One region of the Lacticaseibacillus parahuelsenbergensis genome, then DNA from elsewhere that is predicted to be linked to it. Evidence: a T-box and tRNA genes for the amino acid it is inferred to sense, from the RefSeq annotation. Region 1 holds a T-box; the other holds one or more tRNA genes.
The links. A T-box is a leader RNA that pairs with one kind of tRNA and senses whether it is charged. The one in region 1 lies ahead of LACPH_RS05815 (valine--tRNA ligase), so its partner is inferred to be a tRNA-Val.
Positions count from the first base shown of each region.

Region 1 (11,584 bases):
GGCTGTCGATTATTTTGGTAAGCAACCGCAAGAAACTGCCGATGACATTCTGGCGGAAGTCCCGATCAGCTGGTTTGATTCGTTTAAAATAATCGGTTATGCTTTACTTTCCTATCTTTTGGTAACGACCATTCCAGCCTTAATGATAGCGACAAGGCCTTGGGATATCGGTGCAGAACTTCTTGTTGGCATTTATTTCATCTTTGTCGCGGTGGCGATTGTCAGCTTTATTGGCCGTACAGCCTATAAAAAGAGTCGACACTGGAGGCGAGGGAAGATCTTTTGGATACTTCTCCTTTGGCTGGCGTGTTGTGCACTTATTGCGCCGGGTGTTATACTTCCAATCTTCGTGAAAACTCCTTGGCAACTTGATTTATCGGGTATCAGTGGCGTTGTACTAATTGTTATCTTGTTAATTGCACTAGGATTTGCTTTTTGGCGGCAAGCCGATAAAACAATGTGGTTGCCATTCGTTCCGATTATCGGCATCATGGCCGTTCTCGGAATTGCCACCCGTGTCCCGGCCTGGCAACCTTTCCTGCTCAAGAGCACAGTAGGGCGGATCGGCTTGGCGTCAGTGTTGATTTTGGGGATTATTGTCTTCAACGTGTTGATTTGGTTGACCGTTCGTAAGATGAAGCGGGATGATTGAAGCCGATTAATTTAATGATTAGATAAAAAAGATCGAGTCGGGGAAGCATCACTGATCCGATCTTTTGATGTATAAAAAAACAACCAACTCACAGAATAAGTTGGTTGCAACATTTGAAGTATTAAAGTTTCTGGTTATAGTATTCAACAACCAGTGATTCGTCAACTTCTGGTTCGAGTTCGCCACGTTCTGGTAAGCGAACGAGGGAGCCTTCCTTCTTGTTGTCGTCAAAGGTGACGTAGGCCGGACGGGAAACGGTGTTCTCGATGGCGTCATTGACGATGGCTAGGTTTTGTGAGCGTTCGCGAAGACCGATCACTTGACCAGGCTGTACTTCGTAAGAAGGAATATCAACGCGCTTGCCATCAACGGTGATGTGACCGTGGTTAACAAGTTGGCGTGCTTGCGGACGGCTGGAAGCCAGACCTAAGCGGAAAACCATGTTGTCCAAGCGGGTTTCGAGCAGGATCATGAAGTTATCACCATGGGTACCTTCTTTGATCTTGCCGGCGCGCAGGAACAGGTTCTGGAATTGACGTTCGTTTAAGCCATACATCCAACGTAGCTTTTGCTTTTCACGCAATTGCTGACCGTATTCGGAGATCTTCCGACGGTTGTTGGCACCATGATCACCAGGTGCGTAAGGACGACGAGCTAATTCTTTACCAGTGCCGGAAAGGGACAAGCCGAGACGACGGCTTTGCTTCCAGCGAGGACCAGTATAACGAGACATATAGATATTCCTCCAAGTTTTTATTTGGAGTAAAATAACGAATTGCGGCTTTAGCACACGGGCAGTCCTGCAAAGGTTCACCTTTGCAGCCGCGGTTACTACTGTCACCGGCTTAACGCCGAGGCAGGACTGGAGCCGACCATGCCGGCCGCTGCTGCATTATTTTACACGCGAGCTAGTATACCGTGTTTAACGCGGCAGTGTCAAGGTGTTCGGCCAATGTCTGCCCGAATTGTGTCGGCCAATGTCTGCCCGAATTGCGTCAGGATCTTTTCGTCTTCTTCGCTAAACCGATCGAATTTTGGCGAATCGATGTCCATGATGGCAACTGTTTTACCGTCAACGTTGATAGGAACCACAATTTCGGCATTGCTGGCGGAATCGCAGGCGATGTGACCGGCAAATTCGTGGACGTTCGCAACGCGGATGACGGATTGCTGCTGGAAGCTGGTGCCGACAACGCCTTTGCCCGGCTGAATGTGCATGCAGGCAACTTTGCCTTGGAAGGGTCCGAGGTCGAGCTGACCGGTTTTGGTATTAAAAAGGTAGAAACCGGCCCAGTTGAGGTCGGTCATGCTATCGTTTAGCAACGCGCTGGCATTAGCGAGTGCGGTAATAGGGTTGGTTTCGCCTGTGAGTAAGCCATCGAGTTGTTCGATAATGATGGGATCGAGAGTCGTCATTTGATCAGTCCTTTTAGGAATTTATGAAAAGCGGCATATAGGCCTTTTAACTGAAGGCTTTTTTTGCGATACTTGTAGCTAGGATATTCTCGTGTTTTGACACTTAACGGCATTTTAGCTGTGAAGCGGGCGAAATGCAATCAGAAAAGATAATCGGTAAAGCAGAGGGTGTAGGGATGATCTGGTTCTTTATTATCGTCGTGATTATAATTGTGGCCGCTGGCGGTGTCTGGTGGCTGCAGCATTATTTTCAGACTCGCATCAAGAACTTAGACGAAAAGGTCGAGGCGATTGATATTGGTGCGCTTTCGAGTCAAATCCGCAGCATTGAGCAACTGAAGCTAACCGGCGACAGCCTTGCGACGTTTGGCAAATGGGAGCGGGCGTTTGATCAATTAAACGATCATGACTTGGCAGATCTCCAGAAAATTTTGCTGGATTTGGAAGATCAGGTCAAACGATTCCGGTTTGATCACGCCTCTAAGATTGCCAAAGTGTTGGAAGCCAAAATCGAAACGGCCCGCCACCAATATGAACTGATTAGTGATGCCTTGCAGGATATTCGGCATGATGAGGCCGATAATCGGAGTAAAATGTTGCGGCTGCGGGATGATTATCAGGTTTCCCGCAAGACCATCCTTGCCAAAAGTTTTGTTTTCGGCGATGCCCAGCCGGCGTTGGAACAACGGCTGCAACAACTTGCCCAGTTATTCCAAAAAATCGACCAGATCAACAACGATGGCGATCACCAAACAGCCAAGGCAGAGATTAAGCAGTTGGCTGAACAAATGGACGAGTTAAAAAAGCAGGTCAAAGAATTGCCACCGCTGGTTAATGAACAGGTCAATGAGTTCCCCGGCCAGATTAATGAAATCCAACACGGTTATCGGCAATTAACCACCGCCCATTATGTTTTCACGGATGATATCCCAGGCATGGTGGCGGACGTCGAAGCAAAAATGAAAGACGCGAACGCCACATTGAAGTCGATTGACGTAGCTGCAACTGCTGCGGCTAATGCCGAAATCGAAGCCGAGATCGACAAGATGTATGCGATTATGGAAAAGGAAATGCAAGCCAAGAAGCGGGTTGACGCGGCCACCCCTGACTTGCGACGTTTCATTGATCATGCGTTGCGTCAGAATCGCGAGCTGCAAACTGAGCTGGAGCATCTGGATCAAAGCTATACCTTGAATCATCATGAAATCAAAACGGCTAAAAATCTAAAAATGCAACTCGACACGATTGATGCCAATTATACGAAAGACACTGATGCCATCGAGGCCGGCAAAGCGGTTTATTCTGATGTGATTGGCCGGTTTGATGCGACTAAAGAACAATTAACCGAAATTGAAAAGCACCAGGTTCAAATTAATCAAGATGTGGCCGGATTGAAGAAAGGCGAGATTGTTGCCAACAAGCAGGCAGAAAACTTTGAGCTTGATATGCGCAATATCAAACATGAAATTGTTCGCCACCACTTGCCGGGACTGCCTCAGGATTATGTAGATCAGGTAAAGCATGTCACCTCGGAAATCGAACAGCTGAATCACGATTTGAATCAAGTTAAAATCGATATGGATGCGATTGCGAAGTTCTTGATTAAAATTGCCAACGATATTGAAGCGTTGAAAAAGGCAACCAGTGCATTGATTGACGCTGCGGGTCTAACTGAAGAATTGATGCAGTATGCCAACCGCTACAAGACAACGGTTAAGCCGGTAGCCGATGCCGTGAAGCATGCCACGGAACTTTATTTGCATTTTGATTATCAGCAGGCTGCGGATACACTTGCCACGGCGCTGGAACAGACCGAGCAGGGGAGTTATCAGAAGGTTGAAGATGCTTATCTTGCACGGAAGAAGGCTTCATTATATTAGGAGTTATTGGGAAGCCAGTCTGATTGGGCTGGCTTTTGTTTTGGCGTGAGTGTTTTGGTGCGTTGGCGTGGGGAAAACGTGCTCACCAGCCCAGAAACCTGCGTGTAAGGACCTTGGACGCAATGGCCAAACCCGGGCCATCACGCCCAAGCCACTTACACTCCGGTTTCTAACCGGGCTGGTTCGCGCTCTTGAAACTTACTAACTTTTTGTCTATAATTCAACCCAGTCTAAATAACGGAAGGGGCCGGCTGATGATTTATTTTGATAATAGTGCGACGACTAAGATTTCGCCTGATGCATTGGCGACTTACAATAAGGTCAGCACGGATTTTTTTGGTAATCCGAGTAGTTTGCACGCGCTGGGGACGAAGGCTGATGAGGTTTTGCAGAGTTCACGGGCGCAGATTGCCAAGTTGATTGGGGCTAAGCCGGATGAAATTTATTTTACCAGTGGCGGCACGGAAGGCGATAACTGGGTGATTAAGGGAACGGCCATGGCGAAGCGTGAGTTTGGCCGGCACTTGATTACGACCAGTATCGAGCACCCAGCTGTGATGAATAGCATGAAACAACTTGAAAAGTTGGGCTTTGAAGTTACGTATCTGCCGGTTGATCACCGCGGTTTTATTCATATCGATGATTTGAAGGCCGCGATTCGGAAGGATACGATTCTGGTTTCAATCATGGCCGTGAATAATGAGATTGGCAGTATGCAGCCGATTGTTCAGGCCGCACGGGTTTTGGATGCTTATCCCAATATTCATTTCCACGTCGATGCGGTTCAGGCGGTTGGTAAGGGCTTGGATGCGGCTTTGCAGGATCCTCGGATTGATTTTCTCAGTTTTTCCGGGCACAAATTCCATGCGCCGCGCGGTACCGGGTTTATTTATGCTAAGGAAGGCCGCATGATCGATCCATTGCTGACTGGTGGTGGCCAGGAGCGTGATTGGCGTTCAGGAACCGAAAATGTGCCGGCGATTGCGGCGATGGCGAAGTCGTTGCGGTTGTTGTTAGCAAACGAAGACAACAATGTTGCCCAGCAGCAGGCGGTTCGCAAGCGTATTTACGATCATGTCAGCCAAAAGCCTAAGGTGACAATGTTTAGCCAGTTGACGCCGGATTTTGCCCCGCATGTTCTGTGTTTTGCTATCGCCGGGGTGCGCGGCGAAACGATTGTCCATGCGTTTGAAGATCATGCGATTTATATTTCGACAACTAGCGCCTGCTCAAGCAAAAAAGGCACAGAAAGCAGTACGCTGGCGGCGATGCATACTGATCCGAAAATTGCGACGTCGGCGATTCGGGTTAGCCTTGATGAAGCCAATACGCTAGCCGAGGCTGATGCGTTTAATGACGCATTTGACCAGATTTATGCGAAGTTTGCCAAGCTCGATAAGGCGACTGTCTAACTGAAAGGATTTTAAGATGCAATATTCAGAAATAATGGTTCGTTACGGCGAACTTTCGACCAAAGGCAAGAATCGCCAAGCTTTCATCGGGCGCCTGAATGGTAATGTGACGCGTGCGTTGCATGAGTTCCCTAAGCTGACGATTCGGCCAAAACGAGACCGGATGCATATCGAGTTGAATGGCGAACCCAGTGATCAGGTGATGGCACGGCTATCGCAGGTTTTTGGCATTCAGAATTTTTCCCCGAGCATTGCTGTTGAAAAAGATATGACCAAGGTGCATGAAGTGGCCTTGCAGCTGATGAACGAAACGGCACCTAAAGGCATTAGTTATAAGGTGAATACGCGGCGTAGTGATCATGACTTTGCCTTGGACACGAATGCGATGAATCTGGACCTCGGGGACTTTTTGACGGATAAACGGCCGGATCTAGTGGTTAAAATGCATCATCCTGATATGATTTTGCGTGTAGAAGTTCGGCGCGAGGCCATTTATCTGTCAACCAAGACCATTCAGGGTGCAGGTGGCTTGCCGGTCGGAACGGCTGGGCGTGCTGCCTTGATGCTTAGCGGCGGCATTGATTCGCCGGTGGCAGGTTATTATGCGTTGAAACGCGGTGTGGACATTGAAATGGTGCACTTTTTCAGTCCGCCTTATACCAGCCAACAGGCGTTAAATAAGGCCAAGCAGCTGACGGCTAAATTGACCCCGTATGTTGGGCGGATTTACTTTATTGAAGTGCCGTTTACCGAAATTCAAGAAGACGTCAAAGCAAAAGTTCCGGAAGGCTATCTGATGACGGTTCAACGCCGGATGATGTTGCGCCTCACCGAAGCAATTGCCAAGCAGCGTGGCGATCTAGCCATTTTCAACGGTGAATCGGTCGGCCAGGTAGCGTCACAAACGTTGGAGTCCATGGCGGCGATTAACGATGTGACGACCATGCCGATTATTCGACCGGTCGCGACGATGGACAAGAATGAAATCATTGCCGAAGCGGAAAAAATCGACACGTATGACTTGTCAATCATGCCGTTTGAGGATTGTTGCACGATTTTTGCGCCGCCATCCCCGAAGACCAAACCCAAGACCGATCGCGCGCGCTATTATGAAAGTAAACTGGATGTTGACGGGCTGATGACGCGTGCATTAGCCGGAATCAAGGTTCAGGAGATCAAGTCCTCGGATCAGTTTATGAATCAGGATCAGGACGTTATTGCAGAGTTGCTTTAAAGCTTGATGGCACCGGACGCAGATGGTAATGATTTTGTTGTCTCTGCCGCCCGGTGTTATTTTGTTGTCTAAAAGAAAAAGTTCACAAAAAATCTCATCATTTTAGCGGCGGCTTCGTGAAACTGCTTTCTGATGCTTATAGATGATGATCTCCTGCATCGTTGGCAACTGAGTCAACATGAAGCCCAAGCTGCTATTCGCCAATTTTTTGGCATGAAAAAGGTGGCTAAAATCGCTTACATCTGTTAAACTGAATATGTGAAATGTTTAACAAATACGTGCGGAGGTGTTCATCTTGGTCGTCAATAAACAAGCATTGTCGCAAGCAACGATTAAACGCATTCCGGTTTACTATCGAACGGTCAAAGCTTTACAACAATCAGGTGTCAAACGGGTGCGCTCGGATCGGTTAAGCAAGTTGGTGCACATTGCACCAGCCACCATTCGCCGCGATTTTTCTAATTTTGGCGACCTAGGCCGCAGCGGGTATGGCTATTCAGTTGATTTGCTTGCGGAAGTTTTTGGCGAGCTATTAGAGGTTCACTCCGAAGAGCAGATGCTGTTGGTAGGCTGTGGGAATCTGGGGCGGGCGCTGCTGACCAACAATTTTCGGCGTAATCCCGACTTATCCATTGTGATGGGCTTTGACACGGATCCCAGCTTGATCGGGACGACAATTGCCGGTATTCCGATTTATAACTTGGCGACCTTATCCGAAAAAGTCCGTCCAGGCATGCATACCGCGATTGTCTGCGTGCCGAGTTCTGCGCAGGCAGCAGTGATTAGCCAACTTGAAGCTAATGGCATAACGGCGATTTTGACCTTTGCACCCAAGCCCGTTCCCGCCCAACCCGGAACAACAATTCGCTATATTGATCTGACCAGTGAATTACAAGCGTTACTGTTTGTTGACCATCAAAACAAGCTAGCACAAGAACAAAAAGCACCTTTGAAGCAATCATGACGGCGTGTCAAGCGATTTTCGACTTTGACAGTAAATTCCATAAAACATGCGTCCGAAAACTGGACGCGAGATGATCCTAATTAGACTTGAATCGCTTGTGAATTCTTGTATGGATATCGTTCGGCGACCAACTGTTTAACCCTTGTCCTGTTAATGCCAAGAGAATCAAGGTAATCGCGATAGTTAGCGCGGCGCCACGGATGCGTGATTGCCGGGATTTTCTTGGTTCGTTTAGGAGTTGGTGCCGCAGCTGGCGTAAGATCGAATTTGGCTGACATGAACTGTTCTTTTGGCACACAGAAAAGGTCGTACACCTGGTCATCATCAGTGGTCATATAAAGTCTGCCCGTGAAGCTTTTGATGACTAAGACCTTTGTATGCGGGGGTAAATAAACCAATTCGCCATTCCGGTGTGGCAGATAGCGTTTGTTATCAAAGCGAACACAATGTCCGTGGCCGATGCTGCGTTCATTGGCAATGATCAAAATATTGTCAATTTCCTTGGGTGTTAGTTGCTTATCAAACACCGACATGCTACTTTTGATGGTAGATGCGAAGCGGTCATTGTAACGCTTGATAAAGCCGACCAAAAACCGATTGGCATCTGCGATTGTGGTGATGTTATGCAACCGCAGTTCACTTGTGAGCCGATCTTGAAAAGTCTCCAGAAGACGTTCTATGCGGCCTTTGGCTTGCGGAATACTGGTGACCGAAAGTTCTGTTCCAAGTGTCTGGCAGGCATAACCGAAACGTGTAAGAGGGTTCTCGGTCGAAGGTGAGCCCTCTTTTTTGTTGCTGTTAAACACGGTGCGCCGATCCGTTAGGAATTCTGCTGGAGCGCCATAATCGCGAAGGACTTGGGCAAACACATGATAATAGCCGCTGAGTGTTTCTTGTTTGGCAAAGTAGCCGCCGACAACGTTCCCGGACTGATCATCAATGGCTGCGTGTAAGGTGGTTTTTTGAGTACCAAACCAATACTCCCAGGAAGCATCCATTTGTACCTGTTCACCAGAATAATGTTTCCGAGGACGTTCTGGATGGGCTTTGATGTTTTCAACGACCTCGATGGCTGACAAGGTGGCTTCATCACGTTTGGATAGGAGCTTGGACTTCTTTTCTTTTTCTTTTAATTCACGCTTGACTCGGCGCTTGGTGGCTTTATGGGCTTTGGGTGAGAGAATGTGGTGGTGTCTGAATAAGAGCCGGAGTGAGGATTCGGAGATGGCGATTTGTTCGGCAGTGGTTAAGAACTCGTGAAAATGGGCGATGTTGAATCCGGCATACTTGTTGGTGTACAGACGAATAATCTGGCGTTCGAGTTGCGCGTTGCGTTTGTTGGCGGGCTCACGACCGGCATTGCCATGGATAAAGCCGTCTTTGCCTTGTTGCTTGTAAAGCTTGATCAATCGGTAGATGGTTCGTTCGGAGCGCTTGAGCTTAACGGCTGCGCGTTGCACGGAGGTCTTACCATTGACCACTGCTTTGATGACTCGGTAACGTTCTTCTTCTTTCATTGTTAAGACAACCTTCTTCATGTGATTCCTCCTAGATGTATCTTCTAAGAGGTTACAGTTTTTGTGACACTTTGGCTAACTGCTTACTTAAGACAATATCGCTTGCGGTCGACAAGCACCTTTGAAGCAATCATGACGGCGTTGACCCTGCCATGTCCGCGGGTTATAATGCATCTAATGCAATGATCAAGAGGGTCATGACCTTTTTTCCCAGCGACGAGATGGTTGGTGTGAATCTCGAAAAGGGGTCGTGATTGTAGCTTGTGAGCTGCCGTCCTGAAGTGAGTAGGGAACGGCCGGTGACAGCCGTTATCCTGAATTAAGTGGGGAAGTTATTCCCAATTTAGGTGGTACCGCGAGTGAAATCGTCCTAATTTTTATATAAATTAGGGCTTTTTTTGTGTGATCGTGAGCCGGCGAACGCGTTATAGGAAGCGCGAACCAACGCGGTCGACAAATTTGCATATTGCGGTCCTGAAAACCTGGATGGACAGAAAAATTTGTGAGGTGGAGCCAGTGAGTGATGAAACATTAGCACCAAAATATGATCATAAAGCGGTCGAAGCAGGCCGCTATCAGGAATGGCTGGACGAAGATGTTTTTAAACCAAGCGGCGATCCAAAAGCCAAGCCGTATTCGATTGTCATTCCGCCACCCAATGTAACCGGGAAGCTGCACATGGGCCATGCCTGGGATACAACCTTGCAGGACATTGTGATTCGCCAAAAGCGGATGCAAGGCTTCGATACGCTGTGGCTGCCGGGGATGGACCATGCCGGAATTGCCACGCAGGCGAAAGTTGAAGCCAAATTGCGCAAGGAAGGCATTAGTCGCTATGACTTAGGTCGTGAAAAGTTTGTCCAGAAGGTCTGGGAATGGAAAGATGAATTTGCCAAAACCATTCATGGTCAGTGGGCAAAGATGGGCTTGTCATTGGATTACAGCCGTGAGCGGTTCACCTTGGATAAAGGCTTGAACGAAGCCGTTCGCAAGGTGTTTGTCGAACTCTACAAACAAGGCCTGATTTACCGCGGTGAATATATCGTTAACTGGGATCCGCAAGCCCGCACGGCATTGTCCGATATCGAAGTCATTCATAAAGACGATAAAGGCGCGTTTTACCACGTTAAGTATCCGTTTGCCGATGGTAGCGGGTATATCGAAATCGCCACGACCCGTCCGGAAACCATGATGGGCGATACTGCGGTGGCCGTTCATCCCGGCGATAAGCGTTACAAAGATATGGTTGGCAAGGAATTGATTTTGCCGCTTGCTAACCGCAAAATTCCAATCATTGAGGATGCCTACGTTGATCCCGACTTCGGAACCGGGGCCGTTAAAATCACCCCAGCGCACGATCCTAACGACTTTCAGGTTGGCAATCGCCATGATCTGAAGCGCATCAATACCATGAATGACGACGGCACGATGAATGAAAATGCCGGCAAATACAATGGGATGGATCGTTTCGAAGCCCGTAAAGCCATGGTGGCGGATTTGGATAAGGAAGGCCTATTACTTAAAGTCGAACCGATTGTGCATAGTGTTGGTCACAGCGAGCGGACCGGCGTTCAAGTCGAAGCCCGTTTGTCAACGCAGTGGTTTGTCAAAATGAAGCCGCTCGCCGAAGCAGCCATCAAGGCGCAACAGGAAAGCGACAAGAAAGTAACCTTTGTTCCGGAGCGCTTTGAGCACACTTATTTGCAATGGATGGAAAATATTCACGATTGGGTCATTTCCCGGCAATTATGGTGGGGCCATCAGATTCCGGCTTGGTACAACAAGCACACCGGTGAAACTTACGTCGGTATGGAAGCGCCGAAAGATATTGAAAATTGGCAACAGGATCCTGATGTGCTGGACACGTGGTTTTCCAGTGCTTTGTGGCCATTTTCCACGATGGGGTGGCCGAATACCGATGCGCCGGATTATAAGCGGTATTATCCGACGAACACCTTGGTCACCGGCTACGATATTATTCCATTTTGGGTTGCCCGCATGATCTTCCAAGGATTGCACTTTACTGGTGAGCGGCCATTCCAATACACGCTGATTCACGGCCTGATGCGGGACGAACAAGGCCGCAAGATGAGCAAGTCGCTAGGAAACGGGATTGATCCGATGGACGTCATTGAAAAATATGGCGCCGATGCTTTGCGGTGGTTCCTGATCACAGGTAATAAGCCGGGACAGGATACCCGGTTTAGTTACAAACAGGTTGAAGCTGCCTGGAATTTCATCAACAAGATTTGGAATATTTCACGCTTCGTGATGATGAATCTAGGCGATCTGGACAAGCCGCAGCAGCCTGATCCAAGTACATTCGACTTATCCGATAAGTGGCTGTTTTCGCAATTAAATGAAACCATCAAGCAGGTTACCGATCTGTCTGAACGCTTTGAATTCGGTGAAATGGGTCGAACTCTGTACAACTTTACCTGGAATGTCTTTGCGGACTGGTATGTTGAAATGAGCAAGGAAGTTCTGTACGGCGACGATGAAAAGGCTA
Region 1 is NZ_CP132482.1:1,219,371-1,230,954, forward strand. It holds gene LACPH_RS05775 (DUF1129 domain-containing protein) at 1-652, shown strand, start outside; gene rpsD (30S ribosomal protein S4) at 774-1,385, opposite strand; gene msrC (free L-methionine (R)-S-oxide reductase MsrC) at 1,589-2,068, opposite strand; gene ezrA (septation ring formation regulator EzrA) at 2,245-3,948, shown strand; gene LACPH_RS05795 (cysteine desulfurase family protein) at 4,203-5,360, shown strand; gene thiI (tRNA uracil 4-sulfurtransferase ThiI) at 5,377-6,594, shown strand; gene LACPH_RS05805 (redox-sensing transcriptional repressor Rex) at 6,890-7,558, shown strand; gene LACPH_RS05810 (ISNCY family transposase) at 7,639-9,096, opposite strand; T-box leader at 9,249-9,451, shown strand; gene LACPH_RS05815 (valine--tRNA ligase) at 9,562-11,584, shown strand, end outside.

Region 2 (11,584 bases), 420 kb from region 1:
ATCACGGTGATTTCATATACGTGCTGCACTGACATTTGCAATGCTCCGTTTCTATATAGTATGACGTTCATACCCTACCATATTTTGCGAATAGTTACCAAGTTGACGAAGGCGGAGAGTGCCGGCAATTTAGGGAGATTAAAGTGCCATAAAGCGCGGGCGTTGCGTTAATTGGGGAAAAGTGTAGAAAGCGCAGCAACTGATTTTTAATGCCAACGTTAAGGTTGTAGAAGGGTTCCATCTATTCATTTGATTGGCGCGAGTTGCCGATGCTGGTATACTACGCCTAGAACGATGCACGTTATTTGATTAAAGAAGGAGAACGAACATGGACTATCCACAATTAGAACTGGCCGATTTCAAAGGCCCAAAAGCGATCTTTAAAACCAGTGAAGGACAATTTGAAATTGCACTATTTCCGGAACAAGCCCCTAAAACCGTTGAAAACTTCATCGGCTTGGCCAAAAAGAACTATTATGATGGCGTCATTTTTCACCGGGTCATTGAAGACTTCATGATTCAAGGCGGTGATCCGACTGGCACTGGCATGGGTGGTGAAAGCCTCTGGGGAAAGCCGTTTGCGGATGAATTTTCGAATCAGCTTTTCAATTTGAAAGGTGCGTTGTCAATGGCCAACGCTGGACCCAATACGAACGGCAGTCAATTTTTCATCGTGACAAATACGCATTTGGATCCAAGCATGAAGGCTCAGTTAAGTGAAGCGGGGTTCCCGGAACCGATCATTGACGCTTACCAACAAGGCGGGACACCATGGCTTGATCATCGCCATACAGTTTTCGGGCAGGTATTGTCTGGAATGTCAGTGGTTGAGAAGATCAGTAAAGTCAAAACGGGTGCCAATGATAAGCCAGTTGAGCCTGTGACGATTGATGAGTTGACGATTCAAGACTGATATTGGTTGCAAGTGATTTTTAGGGTATACTCAAAGAGAAATCCAATGAAATGAAGTGTCAGAATGGAATATCGCATAGGAGATATCTTGACTGGCAAAGTCACCGGCGTCCAACCATACGGGGCGTTTGTGATGCTGGATGAGCACACGCAAGGATTAGTGCACATCTCAGAATGCCAGCATGGTTACGTCAAGGACACCAGCGATATTTTTACCGTCGGCCAGCGAGTTGAAGTTGTGATTTTGGACATCGACGAATATACCCATAAAATCAGTTTATCCTTACGTGCTTTACAGGCGCCGCCTAGATTAAGCAAGAAACGCCGCCGCAAGCACTATTGGACCAGTCGTAAATTTCACACCGGCTTTGCGCCGATTGCCGCTCACTTAGATGGGTGGGTCGCTGAAGCACTTGAACATTTAAACGAAGAAACCACTCAAAAATGAGTGGCTTTTTTCTTCCGTTGATGCGATAGGCAGTTGTGAAAGCGTGAGAGCATGGCAAGTAAGAACGGGAGGGTACGGGCCTTGCATGGCTGGTTTGCGGAAACTAGTAGACTTTCATTGAGAAGTAACGATGCAATAACGATCGGTGGCTGATTTGTAAAACTGATATAAACGCGGGCACTGCACATTATTGGGATGACTGGGTATCAACGATTAGAATCGGTTAGCTAAGCGATTTTCAAGATTTGAAGTTTAGCTGAAATGGCGTTTATTATTTTAGATGATTGGCAAATACATGTGAGCGAAGTGCGTCCAGTGACCGTTTTGCTCAGTAGTTAGGGCAAACTGCAGCATACACGGCTATAAGTGCTATGAGTTTAGTGAACTTTAAATGTGTTTTGCTGAATATTGTTCGCGATCAATGCGAATATTTATACAATTTGGATTAAAATGTTCGCTATTTATCGGAACTGACAATTCTTTGAATTTCTGCAATTTTTTTGTTGACTAGATTGTTGAAGTGCTGGTATGATACTTGTTGTTGTCAAAACAAAGACGTCGATTCATGACGGATGAAATAAACCACTCGTATGATGAAGCCACAATTGAAACAGATTGAATAAATATTCACTCTAAAAAGTTGTTGACATGATACGTTGGTCATGATAATCTATCAAAGTTGTCTTTTGGCAAGATCGTCCTTTGAAAACTGAACAAAGTTTCGTTTAAATGTGCAGGGTCCTTGATACTTCGGTATCGAGGCAAAAAGTAACATTTGCGAAGTCAATTCGCTAGAACAACAAATCGAGCTATTCGAACAGCTCATATTTATATGAGAGTTTGATCCTGGCTCAGGATGAACGCTGGCGGCGTGCCTAATACATGCAAGTCGAACGAGTTTTGGTCGATGAACGGTGCTTGCATCGTGATTCGACTTAAAACGAGTGGCGGACGGGTGAGTAACACGTGGGTAACCTGCCCTTAAGTGGGGGATAACATTTGGAAACAGATGCTAATACCGCATAAATCCAAGAACCGCATGGTTCTTGGCTGAAAGATGGCGCAAGCTATCGCTTTTGGATGGACCCGCGGCGTATTAGCTAGTTGGTGAGGTAACGGCTCACCAAGGCGATGATACGTAGCCGAACTGAGAGGTTGATCGGCCACATTGGGACTGAGACACGGCCCAAACTCCTACGGGAGGCAGCAGTAGGGAATCTTCCACAATGGACGCAAGTCTGATGGAGCAACGCCGCGTGAGTGAAGAAGGCTTTTGGGTCGTAAAACTCTGTTGTTGGAGAAGAATGGTCGGCAGAGTAACTGTTGTCGGCGTGACGGTATCCAACCAGAAAGCCACGGCTAACTACGTGCCAGCAGCCGCGGTAATACGTAGGTGGCAAGCGTTATCCGGATTTATTGGGCGTAAAGCGAGCGCAGGCGGTTTTTTAAGTCTGATGTGAAAGCCCTCGGCTTAACCGAGGAAGCGCATCGGAAACTGGGAAACTTGAGTGCAGAAGAGGACAGTGGAACTCCATGTGTAGCGGTGAAATGCGTAGATATATGGAAGAACACCAGTGGCGAAGGCGGCTGTCTGGTCTGTAACTGACGCTGAGGCTCGAAAGCATGGGTAGCGAACAGGATTAGATACCCTGGTAGTCCATGCCGTAAACGATGAATGCTAGGTGTTGGAGGGTTTCCGCCCTTCAGTGCCGCAGCTAACGCATTAAGCATTCCGCCTGGGGAGTACGACCGCAAGGTTGAAACTCAAAGGAATTGACGGGGGCCCGCACAAGCGGTGGAGCATGTGGTTTAATTCGAAGCAACGCGAAGAACCTTACCAGGTCTTGACATCTTTTGATCACCTGAGAGATCAGGTTTCCCCTTCGGGGGCAAAATGACAGGTGGTGCATGGTTGTCGTCAGCTCGTGTCGTGAGATGTTGGGTTAAGTCCCGCAACGAGCGCAACCCTTATGACTAGTTGCCAGCATTGAGTTGGGCACTCTAGTAAGACTGCCGGTGACAAACCGGAGGAAGGTGGGGATGACGTCAAATCATCATGCCCCTTATGACCTGGGCTACACACGTGCTACAATGGATGGTACAACGAGTTGCGAGACCGCGAGGTCAAGCTAATCTCTTAAAGCCATTCTCAGTTCGGACTGTAGGCTGCAACTCGCCTACACGAAGTCGGAATCGCTAGTAATCGCGGATCAGCACGCCGCGGTGAATACGTTCCCGGGCCTTGTACACACCGCCCGTCACACCATGAGAGTTTGTAACACCCGAAGCCGGTGGCGTAACCCTTTTAGGGAGCGAGCCGTCTAAGGTGGGACAAATGATTAGGGTGAAGTCGTAACAAGGTAGCCGTAGGAGAACCTGCGGCTGGATCACCTCCTTTCTAAGGAAACAGACATTAAGTCTGACGGAAACCTGCACACACGAAACTTTGTTTAGTTTTGAGGGGACGACCCTCAAGCACCCTAGCGGGTGCGACTTTGTTCTTTGAAAACTGGATATCATTGTTGTAAATGTTTTAAATTGCCGAGAACACAGCGTATTTGTATGAGTTTCTAATATAGAAATTCGCATCGCATAACCGCTGACGCAAGTCAGTACAGGTTAAGTTACAAAGGGCGCACGGTGGATGCCTTGGCACTAGGAGCCGATGAAGGACGGAACTAATACCGATATGCTTCGGGGAGCTATAAGTAAGCTTTGATCCGGAGATTTCCGAATGGGGGAACCCAGTACACATCAGTGTATTGCCTGCAAGTGAATTCATAGCTTGTCGGCGGCAGACGCGGGGAACTGAAACATCTCAGTACCCGCAGGAAGAGAAAGAAAACTCGATTCCCATAGTAGCGGCGAGCGAAGTGGGAAGAGCCCAAACCGAGAAGCTTGCTTCTCGGGGTTGTAGGACTGGACATTGGAGTTACCAAAGTTCGACGTAGTCGAAGTCAGTTGGAAAGCTGCGCCATAGAAGGTGAAAGCCCTGTAAACGAAACGGCGAACCCTCCGTCCAGGATCCTGAGTACGGCGGAACACGTGAAATTCCGTCGGAATCCGGGAGGACCATCTCCCAAGGCTAAATACTCCCTAGTGACCGATAGTGAACCAGTACCGTGAGGGAAAGGTGAAAAGCACCCCGGAAGGGGAGTGAAATAGTTCCTGAAACCGTGTGCCTACAATTAGTCAAAGCCCGTTAAGGGGTAATGGCGTGCCTTTTGTAGAATGAACCGGCGAGTTACGTTTGCCTGCGAGGTTAAGATGAAAAGTCGGAGCCGGAGCGAAAGCGAGTCTGAACAGGGCGAATGAGTAGGCAGATGTAGACCCGAAACCAAGTGACCTACCCATGACCAGGTTGAAGGTGTGGTGAAACACACTGGAGGACCGAACCCATGTATGTTGAAAAATGCTGGGATGAGTTGTGGGTAGCGGTGAAATTCCAAACGAACTTGGAGATAGCTGGTTCTCTCCGAAATAGCTTTAGGGTTAGCCTCGGAGGATGGATCATGGAGGTAGAGCACTGTTTGAACTAGGGGCCCATCAAGGGTTACTGAATTCAGATAAACTCCGAATACCATCGATCTTACTCCGGGAGTCAGACAGTGAGCGATAAGGTCCATTGTCGAAAGGGGAACAGCCCAGATCACCAGTTAAGGTCCCTAAATTTATGCTAAGTGGAAAAGGATGTGGCGTTGCACAGACAACTAGGATGTTGGCTCAGAAGCAGCCACCATTTAAAGAGTGCGTAATAGCTCACTAGTCGAGTGGCACTGCGCCGAAAATATACCGGGGCTAAGCATAATACCGAAACTGTGGGTGCACCCGTCAGGGTGCGCGGTAGGAGAGCGTTCTAAGGGCGTTGAAGGTCGATCGTGAGGACGGCTGGAGCGCTTAGAAGTGAGAATGCCGGCATGAGTAGCGAAAGATCAGTGAGAATCTGATCCACCGTATGACTAAGGTTTCCTGGGGAAGGCTCGTCCTCCCAGGGTTAGTCGGGATCTAAGGCGAGGCCGCAAGGCGTAGTCGATGACAAGCAGGTTGAGATTCCTGCACTAGTTTATTTTGTTTAAGCGATGGAGGGACGCAGGAGGCTAAGGAAAGCGCACGGCTGGAAAAGTGCGTCCAAGCCGCAAGTCTGGTGGCGAGTGAAATGCTTGCGACCATAAGGACAAGCGGTGATGGGGAGCGAAATTAAAGTAGCGAAGTTCCTGATGTCACACTGCCAAGAAAAGCTTCTAGTGAGAAATAAACTACCCGTACCGCAAACCGACACAGGTAGTCGAGGAGAGTATCCTCAGGTGAGCGAGCGAACTCTCGTTAAGGAACTCGGCAAAATGACCCCGTAACTTCGGAAGAAGGGGTGCTGACCGCAAGGTCAGCCGCAGTGAATAGGCCCAAACAACTGTTTATCAAAAACACAGGTCTCTGCTAAATCGAAAGATGATGTATAGGGGCTGACGCCTGCCCGGTGCTGGAAGGTTAAGAGGATGAGTTAGCGCAAGCGAAGCCCAGAATTGAAGCCCCAGTAAACGGCGGCCGTAACTATAACGGTCCTAAGGTAGCGAAATTCCTTGTCGGGTAAGTTCCGACCCGCACGAAAGGCGTAATGATTTGGGCACTGTCTCAACGAGAGACTCGGTGAAATTATAGTACCCGTGAAGATGCGGGTTACCCGCGACAGGACGGAAAGACCCCATGGAGCTTTACTGTAGCTTGATATTGAGTGTTGGTACCGCTTGTACAGGATAGGTAGGAGCCGTAGAGATCGGAACGCTAGTTTCGATGGAGGCGTTGGTGGGATACTACCCTAGCTGTATGAACACTCTAACCCGCGCCACTAATCGTGGCGGGAGACAGTGTCAGGTAGGCAGTTTGACTGGGGCGGTCGCCTCCTAAAATGTAACGGAGGCGCCCAAAGGTTCCCTCAGAATGGTTGGAAATCATTCGCAGAGTGTAAAGGTAGAAGGGAGCTTGACTGCGAGACTGACAAGTCGAGCAGGGACGAAAGTCGGGCTTAGTGATCCGGTGGTTCCGTATGGAAGGGCCATCGCTCAACGGATAAAAGCTACCCTGGGGATAACAGGCTTATCTCCCCCAAGAGTCCACATCGACGGGGAGGTTTGGCACCTCGATGTCGGCTCATCGCATCCTGGGGCTGTAGTCGGTCCCAAGGGTTGGGCTGTTCGCCCATTAAAGCGGTACGCGAGCTGGGTTCAGAACGTCGTGAGACAGTTCGGTCCCTATCCGTCGCGGGCGCAGGAAATTTGAGAGGAGCTGTCCTTAGTACGAGAGGACCGGGATGGACGTTCCGCTGGTGTACCAGTTGTGCCGCCAGGCGCATCGCTGGGTAGCTATGAACGGAAGGGATAAACGCTGAAAGCATCTAAGTGTGAAGCCCCCCTCGAGATGAGATTTCCCATTCCTATATGGAAGTAAGACCCCTGAGAGATGATCAGGTAGATAGGCTGGAAGTGGAAGTGCAGCGATGCATGGAGCGGACCAGTACTAATCGGTCGAGGACTTAACCAAGTAGAGCGTGAGCAGGAGCGCTTAGAAACCGGAGCATAAGCGGGCCTGAGTTCGTTGGCCGGGTTTTGGCCAATGGACTCAGGGTCCTTATGAGGAGGTTTCTGCGACTGCGAACGCGTTTCGATGAAATACGCCGATTCTCAGCAAAGCAAACCAGCAACAATGATAGCCAGTTTTGAGAGCGCAAAGTTCTCATAAGTGTGGTGGCGATAGCAAGAAGGATACACCTGTTCCCATGCCGAACACAGAAGTTAAGCTTCTTCACGCCGAGAGTAGTTGGTGGGAAACTGCCTGCGAGGGTAGGAAGCTGCCACGCTTACATATGGAGGATTAGCTCAGTTGGGAGAGCGTCTGCCTTACAAGCAGAGGGTCACAGGTTCGAGCCCTGTATCCTCCATTGAGCCGTTAGCTCAGTTGGTAGAGCAACTGACTTTTAATCAGTGGGTCGACAGTTCGAGCCTGTCACGGCTCAGAGAATTATTGGTTTTAAATGGCGGCTCAAGTCGATATTTTTGCCGACTTAGCTCAGTTGGTAGAGCATCTGTCTTGTAAACAGGGGGTCGAAGGTTCGAATCCTTTAGTCGGCATGGCACCAATAATTTGATAAGCTTTTTGTTTCATGCGGAAGTAGTTCAGTGGTAGAACATCACCTTGCCATGGTGGGGGTCGCGGGTTCGAATCCCGTCTTCCGCTTTCCAAACGCAGTGCCGAGGGTGCGTTTGGTCGAAAGATTCCTCGGTATTATCATGATTTGCACCCATAGCGCAATTGGATAGAGTGTCTGACTACGAATCAGAAGGTTGTAGGTTCGACTCCTACTGGGTGCATTTGACGGGAAATAGCTCAGCTTGGTAGAGCACCTGGTTTGGGACCAGGGGGTCGCAGGTTCGAATCCTGTTTTCCCGATTGGACGCTAGTCCATATGGTTTTTTCGCGGTGTAGCTCAGCTGGCTAGAGCGTCCGGTTCATACCCGGGAGGTCGAGGGTTCGATCCCCCCCGCCGCGATTGAGCTTGGACCTTTAGCTCAGTTGGTTAGAGCAGACGGCTCATAACCGTCCGGTCGTAGGTTCGAGCCCTACAAGGTCCATCTTTACAGGGTGGTCACTGTTCGGTATAATCGATTTGTTACTGTTATCGCGGGATGGAGCAGTTCGGTAGCTCGTCGGGCTCATAACCCGAAGGTCGCAGGTTCAAATCCTGCTCCCGCAATTACATGGTTCCATGGTCTAGTTGGTTAGGACGCCTGCCTGTCACGCAGGAGATCACGGGTTCGAGTCCCGTTGGGACCGTTTGCGGCTCGGTAGCTCAGTCGGTAGAGCAATGCATTGAAGCTGCATGTGTCGGCAGTTCGATTCTGTCCCGCGCCATTTTCATAATCACCCTTATGCGGGTGTAGTTTAGTGGTAAAACCACAGCCTTCCAAGCTGTTGTCGCGAGTTCGATTCTCGTCACCCGCTGCGATTATGATATGGGCCTATAGCTCAGTTGGTTAGAGCGCACGCTTGATAAGCGTGAGGTCGGTGGTTCAAGTCCACCTAGGCCCATTGTTCCATTAATTTTATATTGCACATGGAGAAGTACTCAAGTGGCTGAAGAGGCGCCCCTGCTAAGGGTGTAGACCGGGAAACTGGTGCGAGGGTTCAAATCCCTCCTTCTCCGTTGTGGCCCGTTGGTCAAGTGGTTAAGACACCGCCCTTTCACGGCGGTAACATGGGTTCAAATCCCGTACGGGTCATGGTTAGATGGAGAATTACCCAAGTCTGGCTGAAGGGAACGGTCTTGAAAACCGTCAGGTGGGCGTAAGTCCACGCGAGGGTTCGAATCCCTCATTCTCCTTTATTATTATCGCGGGATGGAGCAGTTCGGTAGCTCGTCGGGCTCATAACCCGAAGGTCGCAGGTTCAAATCCTGCTCCCGCAATTACATGGTTCCATGGTCTAGTTGGTTAGGACGCCTGCCTGTCACGCAGGAGATCACGGGTTCGAGTCCCGTTGGAACCGTCCCCCTCTAATTGAGGGGAACATCAACTTCATAAAAGCGATCTAAATGGCTCGGTAGCTCAGTCGGTAGAGCAATGCATTGAAGCTGCATGTGTCGGCGGTTCGATTCCGTCCCGCGCCATTATGGAGGAGTAGCGAAGAGGCTAAACGCGGCGGACTGTAAATCCGCTCCTTCGGGTTCATAGGTTCGAATCCTATCTCCTCCATTTATAGGGATATAGTTTAATGGTAGAACTACGGTCTCCAAAACCGTCAGTGTGGGTTCAACTCCTACTATCCCTGCTTATCATGGCGGTATTGGTGAAGCGGTTAACACACCGGTTTGTGGCACCGGCATACGTGGGTTCGATCCCCACATACCGCCCTTTTACTGGGGTATAGCCAAGCGGTAAGGCAACGGACTTTGACTCCGTCATGCGCTGGTTCGAATCCAGCTACCCCAATTTTCTCCAACTGCCATAGGAGAAACGCGCTTAACTTGATGAATATGGCGGTGTAGCCAAGCGGTAAGGCATGGGTCTGCAAAACCTTGATCGTCGGTTCGATTCCGATCACCGCCTTATCTTGCGGTTAACGCCCAGCAAGAGAGTGCCATTTTACATTATGCCGGTGTGGCGGAATTGGCAGACGCGCGGGATTCAAAATCCCGTTCCAGCAATGGAGTATCGGTTCGACCCCGATCACCGGTAGACTTGCCCCTATAGTGGGGCTTTTTTTGTACCTTGAAATAGGTGAGGGGTCTAAAGAAAAAATGATCGGCTATCTGGTAATTTCTGTGCCAAATGCCGATCATCTTTCATTCATGAACCGTTTTCGAATTTACTGTTCGCTGTTTGATTTTTGTCATTTGCCGCCAGCTTTTTCTGGTGAATAGGCTCATGGTGTGGTCTGAGTGGTACTTTTCGGTGCGCATAAGGAACTTTGGGCTTTATTTTCCGATTTATTGGGTCTGAAACAGGCTTACTGTCCATTTGCCATGAATTTAAGAATGACGATCCCTAAACCGATGATGATGAGCAGTATCGCGATCAGATTAACGCCGCGGTTGACACTTCGATAGTGGGTGAAGAATCCATAATCAATGCGCGTGTTTACGGCTGCGATCAACATGCCTAAGACAAATAGCGCACCACCGATAACAATAACGATATCCATTTTGATTTCCTCCATTTCTGCGTGGAAATTGACTGCTCAATATTTTGGTTCTGTTTTGAAAAGAGGAATGCCAAGCAGTCATAAATAAGTGTATGGCAGCGTTAGTCATTCATCACTGTGGACGTGTGAATGCGGCCTCAGGCTTTTTCAATGTCATCTAATTAACAGGTACCTTCTGTAGATGTGATGGACATGCGCTCAGGTTAGTGTTTTTTGTGTCACCAGGTTTTCTGAGTGCATGTGAGACGCGCTGTCTTTTGCAGCACACATCTTGAGGTCTGTCGCTGTTGCTTTTCCATAACTTGTTGCCTTCTATTGATCATATCAATAATGACGCCAAAAATCGACTCTTCGGAATCGATCGATCTCTACGTGTGTCCAACTGGCTTGGTAGGCTGATTTGAAGAGATTTCGGCGTGAGCTGGACTGTTTCAATACTGAATAGATAAAGTTTTTTAAAGTGGCAAGTTTTACAAGGATTTGACACTCCAACTTGGCTGGATTGATGCGTATTGCTTGCTTAAAAGTTGTGGGTTAGTTTTTTGTGTTTGCTGTCCCAAATCCCTAAACGGGTGGTCGCTTTAACGGAATGAGACTATGGCCACTCTCAGGATTCCAGAAAGTTGAAGATAAAAGCACTCCTAAGCTAAATGCCGGTTTGTAACCCGGTTTTTAGCTAAATAAATTCATATCACGCAAAACTGCCTTACCGTGTCCGTCGTTAACGGCCATGGTAAGGCAGTTGTGGCGTTTCAGCAATCCCGGGAAGCTTTTTAGAGTTCTTGTTACTCGTCTTCCCGCGAGAACTTCAGAATCTTCGCGCGAGCGCGTTCCAACGCGCGTCGATGCCGATCAAGCATGGGCTTTTTGGACGGGTATAGAATGGCCGCCTCAAATGCCTCATATTCCAGGGGTGATAGACTTTCCAAAAACTGTAAGAATTCAACGCGCATTAGCAGTCCGTCTTCAACTGAGCGAATTGCCAGTCGATCATGCAAGGACTCGAGTGACGTGTCATTGACCGGAATAGCGTTGGCGTCAATGCGCCGTTTATGGGCAAAGTGTTTGCGCAACACCGAGCGCAGGTGGGATTTTAAAACCATCCGATAGTAGGGGCCAAACTGTGAGCCGCTGCTGCCGTCATAGCGAACAACGGCTTTAAGCATCGCAATCCGGGCCTCCTGCATCCAATCGTCGTATGAAAAGTCTCTGAGATGGTAAGGTTTTAAAACCGTCAACACCAATGGCCGATACTGAGCGAACAATTTGCCAAATGCTGCCGAATCGTTTACAGCTTCACGTATGAGTTCTATTTCTACTTGTTTCATATCGCCTCCTCCCTCCGATTAACTAACAGTATTACCCTGTAATGACAAGATTATTCTACAATAAAACGTTTGCAATTGAATAGCGAACAATTGTTCAGTTATACCATTTAATCACTTGTATGCTCGCGAAAAGGAGAACAGATAGCACTTTTGAAAATGCAAAATTAATAACATTATTTTCTTATTTTTTTCGCGAAAAAATGAG
Region 2 is NZ_CP132482.1:794,502-806,085, forward strand. It holds gene LACPH_RS03775 (NAD(P)/FAD-dependent oxidoreductase) at 1-35, opposite strand, end outside; gene LACPH_RS03780 (peptidylprolyl isomerase) at 329-913, shown strand; gene LACPH_RS03785 (CvfD/Ygs/GSP13 family RNA-binding post-transcriptional regulator) at 977-1,360, shown strand; rRNA gene LACPH_RS03790 (16S ribosomal RNA) at 2,189-3,758, shown strand; rRNA gene LACPH_RS03795 (23S ribosomal RNA) at 3,978-6,895, shown strand; rRNA gene rrf (5S ribosomal RNA) at 7,095-7,211, shown strand; tRNA gene LACPH_RS03805 (tRNA-Val) at 7,220-7,292, shown strand; tRNA gene LACPH_RS03810 (tRNA-Lys) at 7,295-7,367, shown strand; tRNA gene LACPH_RS03815 (tRNA-Thr) at 7,410-7,482, shown strand; tRNA gene LACPH_RS03820 (tRNA-Gly) at 7,517-7,588, shown strand; tRNA gene LACPH_RS03825 (tRNA-Arg) at 7,649-7,722, shown strand; tRNA gene LACPH_RS03830 (tRNA-Pro) at 7,728-7,801, shown strand; tRNA gene LACPH_RS03835 (tRNA-Met) at 7,828-7,901, shown strand; tRNA gene LACPH_RS03840 (tRNA-Ile) at 7,910-7,983, shown strand; tRNA gene LACPH_RS03845 (tRNA-Met) at 8,032-8,105, shown strand; tRNA gene LACPH_RS03850 (tRNA-Asp) at 8,112-8,185, shown strand; tRNA gene LACPH_RS03855 (tRNA-Phe) at 8,191-8,263, shown strand; tRNA gene LACPH_RS03860 (tRNA-Gly) at 8,283-8,353, shown strand; tRNA gene LACPH_RS03865 (tRNA-Ile) at 8,367-8,440, shown strand; tRNA gene LACPH_RS03870 (tRNA-Ser) at 8,468-8,555, shown strand; tRNA gene LACPH_RS03875 (tRNA-Glu) at 8,560-8,631, shown strand; tRNA gene LACPH_RS03880 (tRNA-Ser) at 8,641-8,732, shown strand; tRNA gene LACPH_RS03885 (tRNA-Met) at 8,743-8,816, shown strand; tRNA gene LACPH_RS03890 (tRNA-Asp) at 8,823-8,896, shown strand; tRNA gene LACPH_RS03895 (tRNA-Phe) at 8,945-9,017, shown strand; tRNA gene LACPH_RS03900 (tRNA-Tyr) at 9,022-9,102, shown strand; tRNA gene LACPH_RS03905 (tRNA-Trp) at 9,108-9,178, shown strand; tRNA gene LACPH_RS03910 (tRNA-His) at 9,188-9,260, shown strand; tRNA gene LACPH_RS03915 (tRNA-Gln) at 9,268-9,339, shown strand; tRNA gene LACPH_RS03920 (tRNA-Cys) at 9,386-9,456, shown strand; tRNA gene LACPH_RS03925 (tRNA-Leu) at 9,502-9,585, shown strand; gene LACPH_RS03930 (hypothetical protein) at 9,857-10,051, opposite strand; gene LACPH_RS03935 (sigma-70 family RNA polymerase sigma factor) at 10,837-11,379, opposite strand.
Region 2: it has a tRNA-Val gene. The T-box ahead of LACPH_RS05815 (valine--tRNA ligase) is inferred to sense a tRNA for this amino acid. The anticodon was not compared.